DNA from 2 places in the Pseudomonas sp. 3B-A001-10F genome. Region 2 is predicted to be linked to the other one. Evidence: predicted binding sites of a transcription regulator. Region 2 holds the regulator's gene; the other holds the start of a gene.

Region 1 (8,290 bases), on a different contig from region 2:
CAGGCCGCGACCTTCGCCGGCGCGCAGCAGTGTGCCGACCCGCTCTTTCATCTCGCGCGCGGCCTTGTTGGTAAAGGTCATGGCGACGATGTACTGGGCACGGATGCCGCAGTTCTGGATCAGGTGCGCGATCTTGCGCGTGATCACGCTGGTCTTGCCGGAGCCAGCACCGGCGAGCACCAATAGAGGGCCGCCGACGTAGTTCACGGCTTCTTGCTGCCGGGGATTGAGTCGGGACATACGAAAATTCGGGAGTCATTGACGAAATGGGCCGGCATTTTAACAGGCTCAGCGATTTGTGCTGCTCTCTCCGACTTGTGACGTACCGCGCGATTCAAATTTGCCGGTTTTGTTACTTTCGCGGAGGATGCGCGGTGATTTTGCGGCTAATGTTCTCATTCGTGACACAAAATAACGTTTTGATAACCGTTGTCATTTGGTCATTGAACGGCGCAACGGCATAATGCCCCGCCCACATCATTGCAGAGTCTAGGGAGCTAGCTTGTCTACGCCTGTCGAACCCTTGCGTTTGCTGCTACTGGCCGAAGAGCCAGCGTGGACAGCGTTATTGCGTGAGTGTCTGGCTCCAATGGGGAGCGCGGCGGTGCTGATCAGCGCGCCGAGCTGGGATTCGGTCAGCAGTTTGTTCGAAGACAACCGCCATGCGGTGTTGTTGACCCTTCCGGCATTGCAACCGGCACCGGGCCGGTGCAGCCTGCCGACGGTCTTGCTGCTGGAACATGAACCGGACACCGCGCCGGTTGGCGTCAGTGACTGGCTGGTGTTCGACGCCCTCGACGCCGGCATGCTGCGCCGCTGCCTGCGCCATGTGCGCGAACGCGGCGTTCTCGAAAACACCCTGCAACGCCTCGCCGAGCAGGATCCGCTGACCGGCATCGCCAACCGTCAGGGTTTCCAGACCTTGCTTGCTGCGCGCCTCGCGGAAAACGACGGTCGCGGCCTGGCCCTCGGGCATCTCGATCTCGACAACTTCCGCCACGCCAACGATGCGCTTGGCCATCAGGCGGGCGATCGCTTGATCCTGCAAGTGGTCGCACGGCTGAAAAGTCAGCTCGAAGCCGGTGATCAACTGGCGCGGCTGGGCAGCGATGAGTTTGCCCTGCTGATCGACACCCGCCGTGCACCGCAGCGCGCCGAGTGGATGGCCGAACGCATCACCGAAGCGCTCGCCGAACCGTATTGGGTCGATGGCGAAAGCCTGCTGATCGGCTCCAGTCTCGGCATCGCCCACGCCCGTGCGCAGGGCGGCGCCGATCCGCTGATGTGGCACGCCCACATCGCCATGCAGCAGGCCAAGAGCACCCAGGGCTGCACCTTCCATATCTTCAACGAACGCATCAACCGCAATGCGCGGAGCATGGCCGACCTCGAAAGCGAGTTGCGCCGAGCGTTGCGTCGCGATGAGCTGGAATTGCATTACCAGCCACGCCTGAATCTTGAGGATGGCCAGATTGTCGGCCTCGAAGCGTTGGTGCGCTGGCGTCATGGCGAGCGCGGTTTGCTGCCGCCGAGTGAATTTGTCCCTTTGGCCGAGCAGAGCGGTTTGATCGTGCCGCTGGGTTACTGGGTGATTTCCCGGGCCTTGCGTGACATGCAGGCGTTGCGCGAGCGCGGGCTGCCGGCGCTGCACATGGCGATCAACCTGTCATTCCGCCAGTTTCAAGACAGTCAGTTGTTGCCGACGCTGAGCCGGTTGATTGCCGAGCGTGGCGTTGAGGCGCAGTGGCTGGAATTCGAACTGACTGAAACCGCCGTGATGCGCCGTAGCGATCTGGTCAAGCAGACCATGGACGCTCTCGGCCGTCTCGGTGTGCGCTTCTCGCTGGATGACTTTGGCACCGGGTTCTCGTCGTTCGTGCACCTCAACAGCCTGCCGATCACCTTGCTGAAGATCGACAAAAGCTTTGTCGGCGGCATGGAGCAGCGCGAAGAGAACCGCAAACTGGTGCACGCGATGATCAATCTCGCGCACAACCTGCATCTGGAAGTGGTGGCGGAGGGGGTGGAAACCCCTGAACAGCTAGAACTGTTGCGCGGGTTTGGCTGCGATCAGGTGCAGGGTTATCTGATCAGCCGGCCGTTGCCGTTGGCGGAGTTGGTTGAGTATCTAACCTTCGGCTCAAGCCAACAGTCAGCCCTCGAAATCGTGAGCTGAACGCATAACCCTGTGGGAGCTTCATTCAGGTTGAGGGATGTTGAAGCCCCGAGATTGCGGCTCCAGCCGAATCATCCGCTTCATCTTCCATTCAAACGCCAGCGTCAAACTCACCGCCGCACACGCCAGGCCCAGCGCCAATCCCCACCAGACACCCGTTGGCCCCCAGTTCAAGTGGAACGCCATCCACCACGCCGCCGGCGCGCCGATCAGCCAATAGCAAGCGAGCCCGACCAGAAACGTGGTCTTCGCATCCTTGAGTCCACGGATGCAGCCCATGGCAATCGTCTGCGTGCCGTCGAACAGCTCGAACCACGCCGCCACTGCCAGCAGGCTCACCGCCAGGCGAATCACCTCGGCAAACGCCGGATCATTGTGATCGAGGAACAACCCGACCAACTGGTTCGGCAACAGCCAGAACACCATCGCGAATCCCAACATCACCACCGCGCCAAAGACGATCCCGACCCGCCCGGACATCCGCGCATCGCTCAGTTGCCCGGCACCGTAATGCTGACCGACGCGCATGGTGATCGCGTACGACATGCCCGCCGGCACCATGAACGCCACCGAGACAATTTGCAGGGCAATCTGGTGCGCGCCCAACTGCGTGCTACCCATGGTGCCCATGCACAGAGCTGCGAACGCGAACAAACCGACTTCCACCGCATACGTGCCACCGATTGGCAGGCCGAGGCGCCACAACTCTTTCAGGTACTGCCGGTTCGGCCGCGACAGGCCCGCGCGCAGCGGGTACGCGTCATAGGCCGGATGCCGGCGGATGTGCCAGGCCAGCGCCAACGCCATGCAATTGGCGACAATCGCTGTGACCAGGCCGATGCCCGTCAGGCCCATTTTCGGCAGACCGAACATGCCGGTGATCAGCGCGTAATTGAGCAGGAAATTCGCCACCGTGCCGGCCAGGCTGATGACCATCACCGGTGTCGCCCGGCCGATTGCACTGGTGAAACCGCGCAGGGCCATGAAGCTCAGGTAGCCGGGCAGGGCGAACGGCAGCGCTATCAGGAATTGCCCGGCCGCGTTGACGTTGGTTTCGGTCTGACCGAACAGCAGCAACACCGGTTTCAGGTTCCACAACAGCAACCCGGCGCCCAGCGCCATCAGCCACGCCAGCCACAATCCGGCCTGGGTCAGACGCGCAGCGCCAATGATGTCGCCGGCGCCCTTGCGAATCGCCACCAATGTGCCGACCGCTGCAATCACGCCGATGCAGAAAATCGACACGAACGAGTAAGTCGCCGCACCGAGACCGCCGCCCGCAAGCGCTTCAGGACTCAGGCGCGCCATCATCAACGTGTCAGTCAGCACCATCAACATGTGCGCCAACTGTGAAGCAATCAACGGCCCTGCCAGCCGCAGAATGGCCCAGAGTTCGGTACGCACAGGATGCTGCATGGTCATCACCACTCAATTTCAGAGGGAACAGGAGACCGTCGATTCTCGGCGCTTGGCGGGCTTTGCACAAAGGGATAAAAAGGATGGGTGGCATGATTAAAACTCATCTTGAGTAAACGGTTTAAGATTGGTTTTATCCCGCTATCGGAGCTTTCTGCATGTCTCGTCGTCTTCCTCCCTTGTATGCCCTGCGCGCATTTGAAGCGGCGGCGCGACATAGTTCGTTCACCCGGGCTGCCGAGGAACTGTCGATTACCCAGAGTGCGGTAAGTCGGCATATTCGGACCCTCGAAGATCACTTCGCCTGTCGGCTGTTTCATCGCAGCGGGCGCAATCTGCAACTGACCGAAGCGGCGCGGTTGCTGCTGCCCGGGATCCGCGAAGGCTTCAGCGCGCTGGAGCGGGCCTGCAATACCTTGCGTGCCGAGGACGACATTTTGCGCATGAAAGCGCCCTCGACCCTGACCATGCGCTGGTTGCTCGCGCGCCTGAGTCGCTTCCGCCATTTGCAGCCTGGCAACGAAGTGCAACTGACCAGTGCGTGGATGGACGTCGATTCGGTGGACTTTAACGATGAGCCGTTCGACTGCGCGGTGCTGTTGAGTGACGGGCATTTTCCGCCGGATTGGGAGGCGAGCCTGCTGTTTCCTGAAGAGCTGATTCCGGTGGGGGCGCCAAACCTGCTGAATGATCAGCCGTGGGATCTGGCTCGACTGGCTTGCACCGAATTACTTCACCCGACACCGGACCGTCGCGATTGGCGCAGTTGGCTGGAACACATGGGGCTGTCCGATCAGGTGTCACTCAAGGGTGGGCAAGTGTTCGATACCCTCGAATTGGGCATGATCGCGGCGGCGCGCGGGTACGGTGTATCGATGGGCGACCTGTTGATGGTCGCCGAAGATGTGGCGCAGGGAAGGCTGAGCCTGCCGTGGCCAACCGCGGTCGCCAGCGGCTTGAATTACTACCTTGTGTGGCCAAAGACCCGCCCGGGAGGTGAACGTTTGCGCCGTCTCAGCGACTTTCTGCAAAGCGAAGTCCGCGCCATGGAGTTGCCGGCGGTTGCGCGCTTGAGCTGAAACGTTAGAGCCGCCACAATACCGGCCTTGTGCCATAACCTTGTTTTCCGCTCAAGTATTTGGATCCACCGCCGAATACGTGCTTGTGGAACCGTCGTGCCGGTATCCACGATTCACCCACACAACCAGAAAAATTTCCGAGTCGAGATCAAGGAGGATCCCGTGGCTCGGCCAGGAGCTGTCCATGTCTCAACCTCGCGCTCGGATTGCCTCGCAGCTGGGCCTCGCGCTCGCTGTAATACTGGCGATAGTTATCAGTGGCAGTACGGTGTTCGCCTTGCGTTCGCTGGACTCCGCCAACCTCGCCACCCGTGAAGAGCATCTGGCCAGTGAGGCGCGGCTGCTGGCCGACCAACTGAGCACCTTCCACGGCACGCTGCGTGAAAGCACCCAGCGCCTGAGCGGGCTGTTCGAGAAGCGCTTCAGCGTAGGTCTGAGCATTCACCCGAGTGAGCCTGTGAATGTTGCCGGCACCCAGACCCCGGGCCTGCACCTGGGCAGCGAAGTGCTGAACAACAACTTCAAGGAAGTCGACGAGTTCAAGCAGATGACCGCCGGCGTCGCCACACTGTTCGTGCGCAGCGGCGAAGACTTCATCCGCGTCAGCACTTCGCTGACCAAACAGGATGGCACCCGTGCCATCGGCACCTTGCTCGATCACGCGCACCCGGCCTACGCGAAGTTGATGGCGGGGCAGGGTTACGTCGGTCGCGCCTTGCTGTTCGATCGCTCCTACATGACCCAATACACCCCGGTGCGTGATGGCAGCGGCAAGGTGATTGCGGTGCTGTTCGTCGGCTTCGATTACACCGACGCGCAGAACATCCAGTTCGATAACCTCAAGCGCTTCCGCATTGGCCAGAGCGGTTCGCTGGCGTTGCTCGACGAGCAAAACAAATGGCTGGTCGCGCCAGCGGGGGTGCAGGCGCTGGATCAAGCCGTTCCGGTGATCAAAGGTTTGGCTGCAAAGCCGGGCAAGGGTGAGTTCTGGAGCGACACCTCGGAAGATTTCTACAGCATTGCCGTGCCGTTCGATGGCGGGCCATGGTCGGTCGTGGCGAGCATGCCGAAAGCCGAGATCCGCGCGGTGACCTGGAGCGTGGGTACGCAACTGGCCATTGGCAGTCTGTTGGCGATGCTGCTGGCGGTCGGATCTGTGGTCTGGCTGCTGCGCAGCAAACTGGCGCCTCTGGGGGATCTGGTGCGTCAGGCCGAGGCCTTGGGCGCCGGTGATCTGAGCGTTCGCCTGAACGTATCGAGCAACGATGAAATCGGTCAGTTGTCGCGCGCGTTCAACCAGATGAGCCAGGCGCTGTCGACCATGGTCGAGCACATCCGCCGCTCTTCGGAAGAGGTCAATAGCCGTGCCCAGGCCCTGTCCGGTTTGTCCGGTGGTGCGTATGAAGGCATGGAGCAACAATCTGGCGAAATCACCAGCATGGCCGGCGCGGTGGAAGAGTTCAGTGCGACGTCGTTGAACATCGCCGACAACATGGGCGCGACCCAGCGTCTGGCGCAGGAAAATGCCCAGCAAACGCAGATTGGCCGCAGCTCGATGGAAGAAGCGTCGTCCTCGCTGGAGCAAATCGCTGGCGCCCTGAACAGCACCGCCACCGTGATCAACACCCTCGGTCAGCGCTCGCAGGAAATCGGCGGCATCGTGGGTGTGATCACCTCGATCGCCGAGCAGACCAACCTTCTGGCACTTAACGCAGCAATCGAAGCTGCCCGTGCTGGTGAGCAGGGTCGTGGCTTTGCTGTGGTGGCCGATGAAGTGCGCAGCCTGGCTTCGCGCACCCGTCAGGCGACCGACGAGATTTCCAGCATGATCCACAGCATCCAGCAGGAAACCGGCAACGCGATCAGCACCATGGAGCAGGGCAATGTGCTGATGCAGGAAGGCTTGTCGCGCAACGCCAACGTGGCGTCGGCGCTGGCGCGTATCGATGAGCAGAGCCGTTCGGCGGGGCAGCAGTTTGCTGCGATTACCACGGCCACTCAGGAGCAGAGCAGCACTGCGACCTTGTTGAGCAGCAACTTGCAGAGCATTGCGTTGGCGAACAGTGAGCAGCGTGAGGTTGTGTCGAACTTGGCTGTTACGGCTAAAGAGCTGGAGAAACTGGCGGCGGATTTGCGTTCCGAGGTTGATCGCTTCCGTTGATGGGTGGCTGAAATCGCTATCGCGAGCAGGCTCACTCCTACAGGTATATCGGTTGGTCGCAATTTTTGTGGTCACTGAAGATCCCTGTAGGAGTGAGCCTGCTCGCGATCGCCTCACTGCCAATCCTGGGTAAAACACTCGAGCTCTTTCTCTTTCATACTTGCTGAAACGTTTCCGCAGCGCTATAAAAATGGCACAACTCCAATAAAGGCTGCTGCCATGACCCCGCTCAAACTCGCCGTCGCCCTCGGCGCATTCTCTGCTGCTTCCCACGCCTTGGCTTGGGATTACGTCCTTCTCGATACCAACAAGCCCGCGCAAAACTGGACCATCACCAGTGAGCAGCTCGGCGTGAAAACCGCCAAACCCTTCTCCGTGAGCCTGCGTACCTTGCACGGTGGGCGGCAAGAAGGCGTCAGCATCGTCGATATCGATAACGGCGCGATGAAACTCTCGGTGGTGCCCACCCGAGGCATGAACGTCTTGCAGGCTTCTGTCGGCAACGTGCGGATGGGTTGGGATTCGCCGGTCAAGGACGTGGTCAACCCGGCCTTTATCGAGCTCAACGGGCGTGGTGGGCTGGGTTGGCTGGAGGGCTTCAATGAACTGGTCGCCCGCTGCGGTTACGAATGGGTCGGCCATCCCGGCATCGACAATGGCGAACTGCTGACCTTGCACGGCCGCGCCGCCAACATCCCGGCCAGCACCGTCACCCTGCACATCGATGAAAAGCCGCCCTACGCCATCAGCCTGCGTGGCGAATTGAAAGAACAGGCCTTCAAGAAAGTCGACTTCTCGGTCGTCACTGAACTGGTCACCGAACCCGGCAGTGTGCGTTTCGCACTCAACGATACGCTGAGCAACAACGGCGACTATCCGAAGGAATACCAGGCGCTGTATCACAGCAATTTCAGCACGCCGTTCCTCGAGCAGGGCGCACGTTTTGCTGCACCGGTTAAACAGGTATCGCCGTTCAACGACAAGGCCAAGGGCGATCTGGCCGATTGGCAGACCTATCGCGCGCCGACCAAGGACTACGACGAAACCGTCTACAACGTTGTGCCTTACGCCGATGCCAAAGGCGAAACCCTGACTGTTTTGCACAATAAGGCCGGCAGCCTCGGTGTTTCTGTTGGCTTCAATACCCAGCAGTTGCCGGTGTTCTCCCTGTGGAAAAATACCGACACTCAAGGCCAGGGCTACGTCACCGGGCTGGAGCCGGGCACCAGCTTTTCCTACAACCGTCGCTATCAGCGCCCGCTGAATCTGGTGCCGACCATTGCACCCAAGGAACACAAACAGTTCCAGATCAGCTACAGCCTGCTCGCGGACAAAGGTGCTGTGGAGAACGCCTTGAAGCGTGTGAGCGAGATTCAGGCCGGGCGTGAAACCGAAGTGCGGCAGACGCCGTTGGTTGATCTGACCGAGCATTAAGGTGTCGCCGGCCGGTATTGCAGT
Region 2 (8,290 bases):
CGCAGACCGGGACTCTAGAACCGGCAGACCCGAAGGTCTCCCACGTACAGCCGCCATAAAAAAGCGGGTGTTGTGCGTCCAGAGATCGACGGGCTGCGAGACCCGATCGCTGATTCGTCAGCGACCGGACCACAATAGAACCCGCCCCCAAGGCGCACAAGCCGGCGGATTCTGGCTTGGCTGTAGGCAATGGCGCAAGGATTTGTAGCCTGAAAGGCGTGTCTGGAGGTGTCTTTTAAACAGCTTCGTTTAAATGAAGAAATTTGCGCCGAACATGAAGGCCCCTTCGCGAGCAGGCTCGCTCCCACATTTGGATTGCATTTCAATCTGACATTTGGAATGCGGTTCCCTGTGGGAGCGAGCCTGCTCGCGAAAGGGCCGGCCCAATCAGCAAAAATTCCTTGATCAAACCCCTCTATTTCATTCCCCGGCAAAAGTTGGAAAGCTTCTTGCAGTACCCGCCGTGAGCCCGCTCTGGGCGTCAAAAGTTTGCTTTAAAGGAACGGGGAAAACCGGTGGATCGCTCTCAGTTATTCAACACTGCTCGCACAAACGTTGCCGACCTCAGTCGAGGCAATCTGGGCGTGCCGTTGCTGTTGCTGGTGATGCTGGCGATGATGATGTTGCCGGTGCCGCCGTTCCTGCTCGACGTGTTTTTCACCTTCAACATCGCGCTGTCGATCGTCGTCCTGCTGGTCTGCGTGTATGCGCTGCGGCCGCTGGATTTCGCCGTGTTCCCGACCATTCTGCTGGTGGCGACGTTGCTGCGGCTGGCGTTGAACGTGGCTTCGACGCGGGTGGTGATGCTCCACGGTCAGGACGGCCACGCCGCTGCCGGTAAGGTGATTCAGGCCTTCGGTGAGGTGGTGATCGGCGGTAACTACGTGGTCGGTATCGTGGTCTTCGCGATCCTGATGATCATCAACTTCGTCGTGGTGACCAAGGGTGCCGGGCGGATTTCCGAGGTGAGCGCGCGTTTCACCCTCGATGCGATGCCCGGCAAACAAATGGCGATCGACGCCGACCTCAACGCCGGTCTGATCGACCAGAACCAGGCCAAGATGCGCCGTCAGGAAGTCGCCCAAGAGGCCGAGTTCTACGGTTCGATGGACGGTGCCAGCAAATTCGTCCGTGGTGACGCCATTGCCGGCCTGCTGATTCTGTTCATCAACCTCATCGGCGGTATGGCCGTCGGTATCTTCCAGCACAACATGAGCTTCGGCGATGCCGGCAAGGTTTACGCCTTGCTGACCATCGGTGACGGTTTGGTGGCGCAATTGCCATCACTGTTGTTATCAACAGCGGCGGCGATCATGGTGACCCGTGCTTCCGGTTCGGAAGACATGGGCAAACAGATCAATCGCCAGATGTTCGCCTCGCCCAAAGCGCTGGCGGTGGCCGCCGGTCTGATGGCGGTCATGGGCCTGGTGCCGGGCATGCCGCACTTCTCGTTCCTGAGCATGGCTGCGCTGGCCGCTGGCGGCGCGTACCTGTTCTGGAAAAAGCAGAACGTCGCTAAAGTCGTGGCGTTGGAAGAGGTCAAGCGCCAGCAGGATTTGCTGCCGTCGCCGGCCCGCGCCATGGAAACCAAAGAGCTGGGCTGGGACGACGTGACGCCGATCGACATGATCGGCCTGGAAGTCGGCTATCGCCTGATTCCGCTGGTGGATCGTAACCAGGGTGGGCAATTGCTGGCGCGGATCAAGGGCGTGCGCAAGAAGCTCTCGCAGGATCTGGGCTTCCTCATGCCGACCGTGCACATCCGCGACAACCTCGACCTGGCGCCAAGCGCCTATCGCCTGACCCTGATGGGCGTGATTCTCGCCGAAGCCGAGATCTATCCGGATCGCGAACTGGCGATCAACCCGGGCCAGGTCTACGGCACGCTCAACGGTATCAACGCCAAAGATCCGGCTTTCGGCCTGGAAGCGGTGTGGATCGAAATCAGCCAGCGTGCCCAGGCACAATCGCTCGGTTACACCGTGGTCGACGCCAGCACCGTGGTCGCGACGCACTTGAACCAGATTCTGTACAAGCACTCCAGCGAGCTGATCGGCCACGAAGAAGTGCAGCAACTCATGCAATTGCTGGCCAAAAGCTCGCCGAAACTGGCAGAAGAGCTGGTGCCGGGTGTGGTCACGTTGTCGCAGTTGCTCAAAGTGTTGCAAGCGCTGCTCGCCGAACACGTGCCGGTGCGCGATATCCGCAGCATTGCCGAAGCCATCGCCAACAACGCCGCGAAGAGTCAAGATACCGCCGCGCTGGTGGCTGCTGTGCGGGTCGGCGTATCTCGCGCCATCGTCCAAAGCATTGTAGGCACTGAGTCGGAGCTGCCTGTGATCACCTTGGAACCAAGGTTGGAACAAATATTGCTCAATAGTCTGCAGAAGGCAGGACAAGGCTCGGAAGAGGGCGTTCTGCTGGAGCCAAGCATGGCCGAGAAGCTGCAGCGTTCGCTCATCGAAGCGGCGCAGCGTCAGGAAATGCAAGGTCAGCCGGTGATCCTTTTGGTCGCCGGCCCGATCCGCGCGATGCTCTCGCGCTTTGGCCGCCTCGCAGTCCCTGGGCTGCATGTGCTGGCCTACCAGGAAATACCGGACAACAAGCAAGTGACCATCGTTGCGACAGTAGGGCCCAACGGCTGAGGTAGTGGTTTATGCAAGTTAAGCGTTTCTTTGCCGCCGATATGCGTCAGGCCATGAAGCTGGTTCGTGATGAGCTGGGCGCTGATGCCGCCATCATTGGCAACCGCCGCATTGCCGGCGGTGTCGAGTTGACGGCGGCACTGGATTACAAATTGTCGGCGCTGGCGCCACGGGTTCCGAACATGGAGCTCGAGGACGAACTGCGCAAGACCCAGTCGCGCATTGTCACCGCTCAGGCCGAGTTGAGCCTGCGTGGCGAAGCCGATGGCAATAGCAATCGCCAGATTTTCGCCGGGCTGCCGTTGACCGCCGGCCTGCCGCTGACCGCCGCTGAACCGCTGACCGAGCCGACTTACGCCGCTCCGGCGCGTCCGGCCCCGACACCTGCGCAGTCCTCCGGTGGTATCGATCCGCGTGCACTGGATTCGATGCGCTTTGAATTGAACAGCCTGCGCGAGCTGATGGAAGTTCAGCTCGGCACCCTGGCCTGGAATCAGCTGCAAGGCAGCCGTCCGGCGCAAGCCAACCTGTATCGCCGTCTGCAACGTATCGGCCTGTCCGGCCCGTTGTCGCGCGATCTGCTGGCGATGATCACTGATATCGAAGAACCGCGTCAGGCCTGGCGCATGCTGCTCGCGCATCTGGCCCGGATGATTGCCGTACCGGAAGTCGAGCCACTGGAAGAGGGCGGTATCATTGCCATGGTCGGTCCTGCCGGCATGGGCAAGACCACTACACTCGCCAAGCTGGCCGCGCGTTATGTGCTGAAATACGGCGCGCAGAATGTCGCGCTGGTGAGCATGGACAGTTTCCGTATCGGCGCTCAGGAACAACTGAAGACGCTGGGCCGCATTCTCAATGTGCCAGTGACCCACGTCGATCCGGGCCAATCGCTGGTGCAAGCGCTGGATCCACTGCTGCGCAAACGCGTGGTATTGATCGATACTGCCGGCCTGCAAGCCAGCGATCCGGCCCTGCGCATGCAGCTGGAAAGTCTGGCCGGGCGTGGCATTCGTTCAAAAAATTATCTGGTCTTGGCAACCACCAGCCAGAAACAGGTTCTAACCGCCGCTTATCACAGTTACAAGCGTTGCGGGCTTGCCGGCTGCATCCTGACTAAACTGGATGAAACGGCCAGCCTTGGCGAAGTGTTGAGCCTGGCGATCAGTCATGAATTGCCGGTCGCGTACCTGACCGATGGCCCACGGATTCCGGATGATTTGCATCTGCCGCGCCGTCATCAACTGGTCAGCCGCGCCGTCAGCGTGCAAATGCAGGAAGAACCCAGCGAAGAAGCCATGGCTGACATGTTCGCTGATATCTATCACAGCCCGACCAAGCAGGTAGGCTGAGGTATTCATGAACAGTTTTTGTACCTACATCGATGGTCTGCCATGCATTGTTCCGGTTGTGAACGCGCAGCCAGTAATGTGGCCTCCGTCTATGCAAGACAAGGTAAAGAAATAACATGGGCAGCATGCATCCCGTACAGGTGATCGCGGTGACCGGCGGCAAAGGTGGCGTCGGCAAGACTAACGTGTCAGTGAACTTGTCGCTGGCGCTGGCAGAGCTTGGCCGTCGGGTCATGCTGCTGGACGCCGACCTGGGTCTGGCGAACGTTGACGTATTGTTGGGGCTGACCCCTAAACGCACGCTGGCCGACGTCATCGAAGGCCGGTGCGAGCTGCGCGACGTGCTGTTGCAAGGCCCCGGTGGCATTCGCATCGTGCCGGCGGCGTCCGGCACCCAGAGCATGGTGCACCTGAGCCCGGCGCAACATGCCGGCCTGATTCAGGCGTTCAGCGACATCGGCGACAATCTCGATGTACTGGTGATCGATACCGCTGCGGGTATTGGTGACTCGGTAGTCAGTTTTGTTCGCGCCGCGCAAGAAGTGTTGCTGGTGGTCTGCGATGAGCCGACCTCGATCACTGACGCCTACGCGCTGATCAAACTGCTCAACCGCGATTACGGCATGAACCGCTTCCGCGTCCTCGCCAACATGGCGCAGAGCCCGCAGGAAGGGCGCAACCTGTTCGCCAAGTTGACCAAGGTCACGGATCGCTTCCTTGACGTGGCCCTACAATACGTCGGCGCCGTGCCTTACGACGAAAGCGTGCGTAAAGCGGTGCAGAAGCAGCGCGCGGTGTACGAAGCCTTTCCGCGTTCCAAGTGCGCGCTGGCGTTCAAGGCGATCGCGCAGAAGGTCGACACCTGGCCGCTGCCCGCCAACCCGCGTGGCCACCTTGAGTTTTTCGTCGAGCGCCTCGTGCAGCAAACGGCAGGGCCCGTGCTATGACCGCAAGCGGTATGAACTACTACAAGAAGTCGGCACGTGACGCGCAGTACGAGTTGATCGAGCGTTACGCGCCACTGGTCAAACGCATTGCCTACCACTTGCTGGCGCGCTTGCCGGCGAGTGTGCAGGTCGAAGACCTGATCCAGGCCGGGATGATCGGCCTGCTTGAAGTCTCGACCAAATACGACGCCAGCAAAGGCGCCAGTTTCGAAACGTACGCGGGCATACGAATCCGCGGCGCGATGCTCGACGAAGTGCGCAAAGGGGACTGGGCGCCACGCTCGGTTCACCGCAATACCCGTATGGTCAGCGACGCGATTCGCTCAATTGAAGCTAAAACCGGCCGTGATGCTAAAGATCACGAGGTTGCGGCCGAACTCCAATTGAGTCTCGACGATTACTACGGGATTTTGAATGACACCTTGGGCAGTCGCCTGTTCAGTTTCGACGACCTGTTGCAGGACGGCGAACACGAAGGGCTGCACGAGGATGGCGCGAGTGCTCATATGGAGCCGTCACGCGATCTGGAAGATGAACGTTTCCAGGCAGCGTTGGCGGACGCGATTGCCAATTTGCCGGAGCGTGAGCGACTGGTGTTGGCGCTGTACTACGACGAAGAGCTGAACCTCAAGGAGATCGGTGAAGTCCTTGGCGTCAGTGAATCGCGGGTCAGCCAGTTACACAGCCAGTGCGCGGCCCGTTTGCGGGGGCGTTTGGGGGAGTGGCGAGCGCGCTGAAGGCAGTGTGGGGACACTGCGAACGAGGCTGGTGCGGTGATGAACGGCACCGGTCTTGCTCTGTTGTGCTCCAGACAGTCTTCGAGTGCTGCGCCGATTGATTGAAGTGGCGCGTCCAGGTGCTGGGCGCGTTTAAGACTGCTTGGAGGTCGAATTGAACAAAGACATGAAAATCCTCATCGTTGATGACTTCTCAACGATGCGGCGGATCATCAAGAACCTGCTGCGTGATCTTGGGTTCACCAACACCGTCGAGGCTGACGATGGCGTGACTGCCATTCCAGTGCTCAACAGCGGAAGCATCGACTTTCTGGTAACGGACTGGAACATGCCGGGCATGACCGGTATCGACCTGCTGCGCCATGTGCGTGCCGATGAAAAACTCAAGCACCTGCCAGTGCTGATGGTGACTGCAGAAGCCAAGCGCGAGCAGATCATTGAAGCCGCTCAGGCTGGTGTAAACGGCTACGTAGTCAAACCTTTCACGGCTCAGGCGTTGAAAGACAAAATCGAGAAGATTTTCGAACGCATCGGCTGATGAACGCGCGGGGGAGCTATGGAGCATAACGAATCTTCACAGGGCGATTTCGAGTCGACCCTGAAAAAACACGCGGTCGAACTGGTCGAAAGCCTTGAAAAAGGCAGGTTCGGCGACGCTGTGCAACTGATCCATGAGCTCAATCAGACCCGTGACCGTGGCCTGTACCAGGAAGTCGGCAAGCTCACACGTGAACTGCACAGTGCGATCGTCAACTTCCAGATCGATCCGAACATGCCGCAGGCCGAGGAAGTGTCGCAAATCACCGACGCCACCGAACGCCTGGGCTATGTGGTCAAGCTGACAGAAGCCGCGGCCAACCGCACCATGGATCTGGTGGAAAGCGCCACGCCGGTGGTCAACAGTCTGGCTGATGAAGCGCAGACCTTGAGCGCCGATTGGGGTCGCTTCATGCGTCGCGAGGTCGGGGCTGAAGAGTTCCGCGAGCTGGCGCGCCGGGTCGACGGTTTTCTGTCACGCAGCAGCACGGACAACCGTGCGGTGTCGAGCAATCTCAACGACATCCTGCTGGCCCAGGATTACCAGGACCTGACCGGTCAGGTGATCAAGCGTGTGACCCAACTGGTCACCGAAGTCGAAAGCAATTTGCTCAAACTCGTGCTCATGGCCAGTCAGGTCGACCGCTTTGCGGGCATCGAACATGACCGCGCCGCGATGCTTGCAGAAAAAGATCCACAAAAACATCTCTCGCAGGGTGAAGGTCCGCAGATTCATGCCGATAAACGAGAAGACGTTGTGTCCGGTCAGGACGATGTGGACGATTTGTTATCCAGCCTCGGATTCTAGAGTTGTGGAATTTTAGGTTTTTTGGGTTTTTAGACCTGTAGGAGCACCCCATTAATGAGCTTCGGCGCCGATGAAGAGATCCTTCAGGATTTCCTGGTTGAGGCCGGCGAGATTCTTGAGCAACTGTCCGAACAACTGGTCGAGCTGGAAAGCCGTCCGGATGACGCAGATCTGCTCAACGCAATTTTTCGCGGTTTCCACACTGTAAAAGGGGGCGCCGGCTTCCTTCAGCTCAACGAGCTGGTGGAGTGCTGTCACATCGCCGAAAACGTGTTCGACATCCTGCGCAAGGGTGAGCGTCGCGTTGATGCAGAACTGATGGACGTTGTCCTCGAAGCACTGGACGCGGTGAACAGCATGTTCAGCGAAGTCCGTGAGCGTGCACCGATCACCGCCGCTACCCCGGAACTGCTGGCCGCCCTGGCGCGTCTGGCCGAACCGCAATCGGCGGATGCCGCCCCGGCATCGCCGGTAGCCGAGATGATCGAAGACCTGGTCGTCGAAGGCGACGCGTCGGGCGACATCACCGATAACGAATTTGAACAACTGCTGGACTCGCTGAACGCCGTCAAGGCTGAAGCTGAAGCCCCGGCCGCTGTTGCACCTGCGCAAACGGCCGCTGAAGCCGCGAGCGACGAAATCACTGACGCCGAGTTCGAGTCGTTGCTCGATCAGTTGCATGGCAAAGGCCAGTTCGCGGCGGATGCCGTGGCACCGACCGCAGCGGCTCCAGCAGCCCCGGCGGCGGGCGACAGCTCGGATATCACCGACGACGAATTCGAAGCCCTGCTCGATCAACTGCATGGCAAGGGCAACTTTGCCGTTGAAGCACTGGAATCGGCGATCGCCTCGGCACCGGCTGCCGGCAGCGATCTGATCAGCGATCACGAGTTCGAATCGCTGCTCGACGAATTGCACGGCAAAGGCAAGTTCACTGACGTTGGCGCCGCGACTGCCGGCGCTGCTTCCACGGTGGCTGCGCCGGCCGCCAAGGCTGCGGCCGCTCCGGCTGCAGCACCGAAGGCAGCTCCCAAGCCTGAGCCGAAAGCCGAAGCGCCGAAACCGGCTGCCGCTGCTGCACCGGCTCCGGCCCGTGCTGCCGCCGCACCGCCGCCAGAAAAACCGGCGAGCGAAGCGGAAACCACGGTACGGGTTGATACCGCGCGTCTCGACGAAATCATGAACATGGTCGGCGAGCTGGTGCTGGTGCGTAACCGTCTGGTGCGCCTGGGCCTCAACAGCGGCGACGAAGCCATGTCCAAGG

Evidence for each region. Region 2 encodes FliA, which starts transcription of late flagellar genes. Its sites were predicted from a motif close to CTAAAGTTTNNNNNNNNNNNGCCGNTAA; they were not measured.
Region 1: the regulator FliA is predicted to act here: its motif matches at 4,722-4,749, upstream of AC0ZWN_RS23800 (methyl-accepting chemotaxis protein).

Annotation. Positions count from the first base shown of each region.
Region 1 is NZ_JBQYFW010000033.1:39,800-48,089, forward strand. It holds gene rep (DNA helicase Rep) at 1-240, opposite strand, end outside; gene AC0ZWN_RS23785 (putative bifunctional diguanylate cyclase/phosphodiesterase) at 503-2,176, shown strand; gene AC0ZWN_RS23790 (NorM family multidrug efflux MATE transporter) at 2,198-3,592, opposite strand; gene AC0ZWN_RS23795 (LysR substrate-binding domain-containing protein) at 3,751-4,671, shown strand; gene AC0ZWN_RS23800 (methyl-accepting chemotaxis protein) at 4,856-6,832, shown strand; gene AC0ZWN_RS23805 (aldose 1-epimerase family protein) at 7,052-8,266, shown strand; gene AC0ZWN_RS23810 (YifB family Mg chelatase-like AAA ATPase) at 8,263-8,290, opposite strand, start outside.
Region 2 is NZ_JBQYFW010000037.1:47,304-55,593, forward strand. It holds gene flhA (flagellar biosynthesis protein FlhA) at 516-2,645, shown strand; gene flhF (flagellar biosynthesis protein FlhF) at 2,657-3,997, shown strand; gene fleN (flagellar synthesis regulator FleN) at 4,114-4,944, shown strand; gene fliA (RNA polymerase sigma factor FliA) at 4,941-5,681, shown strand; gene AC0ZWN_RS25000 (chemotaxis response regulator CheY) at 5,848-6,219, shown strand; gene AC0ZWN_RS25005 (protein phosphatase CheZ) at 6,238-7,026, shown strand; gene AC0ZWN_RS25010 (chemotaxis protein CheA) at 7,081-8,290, shown strand, end outside.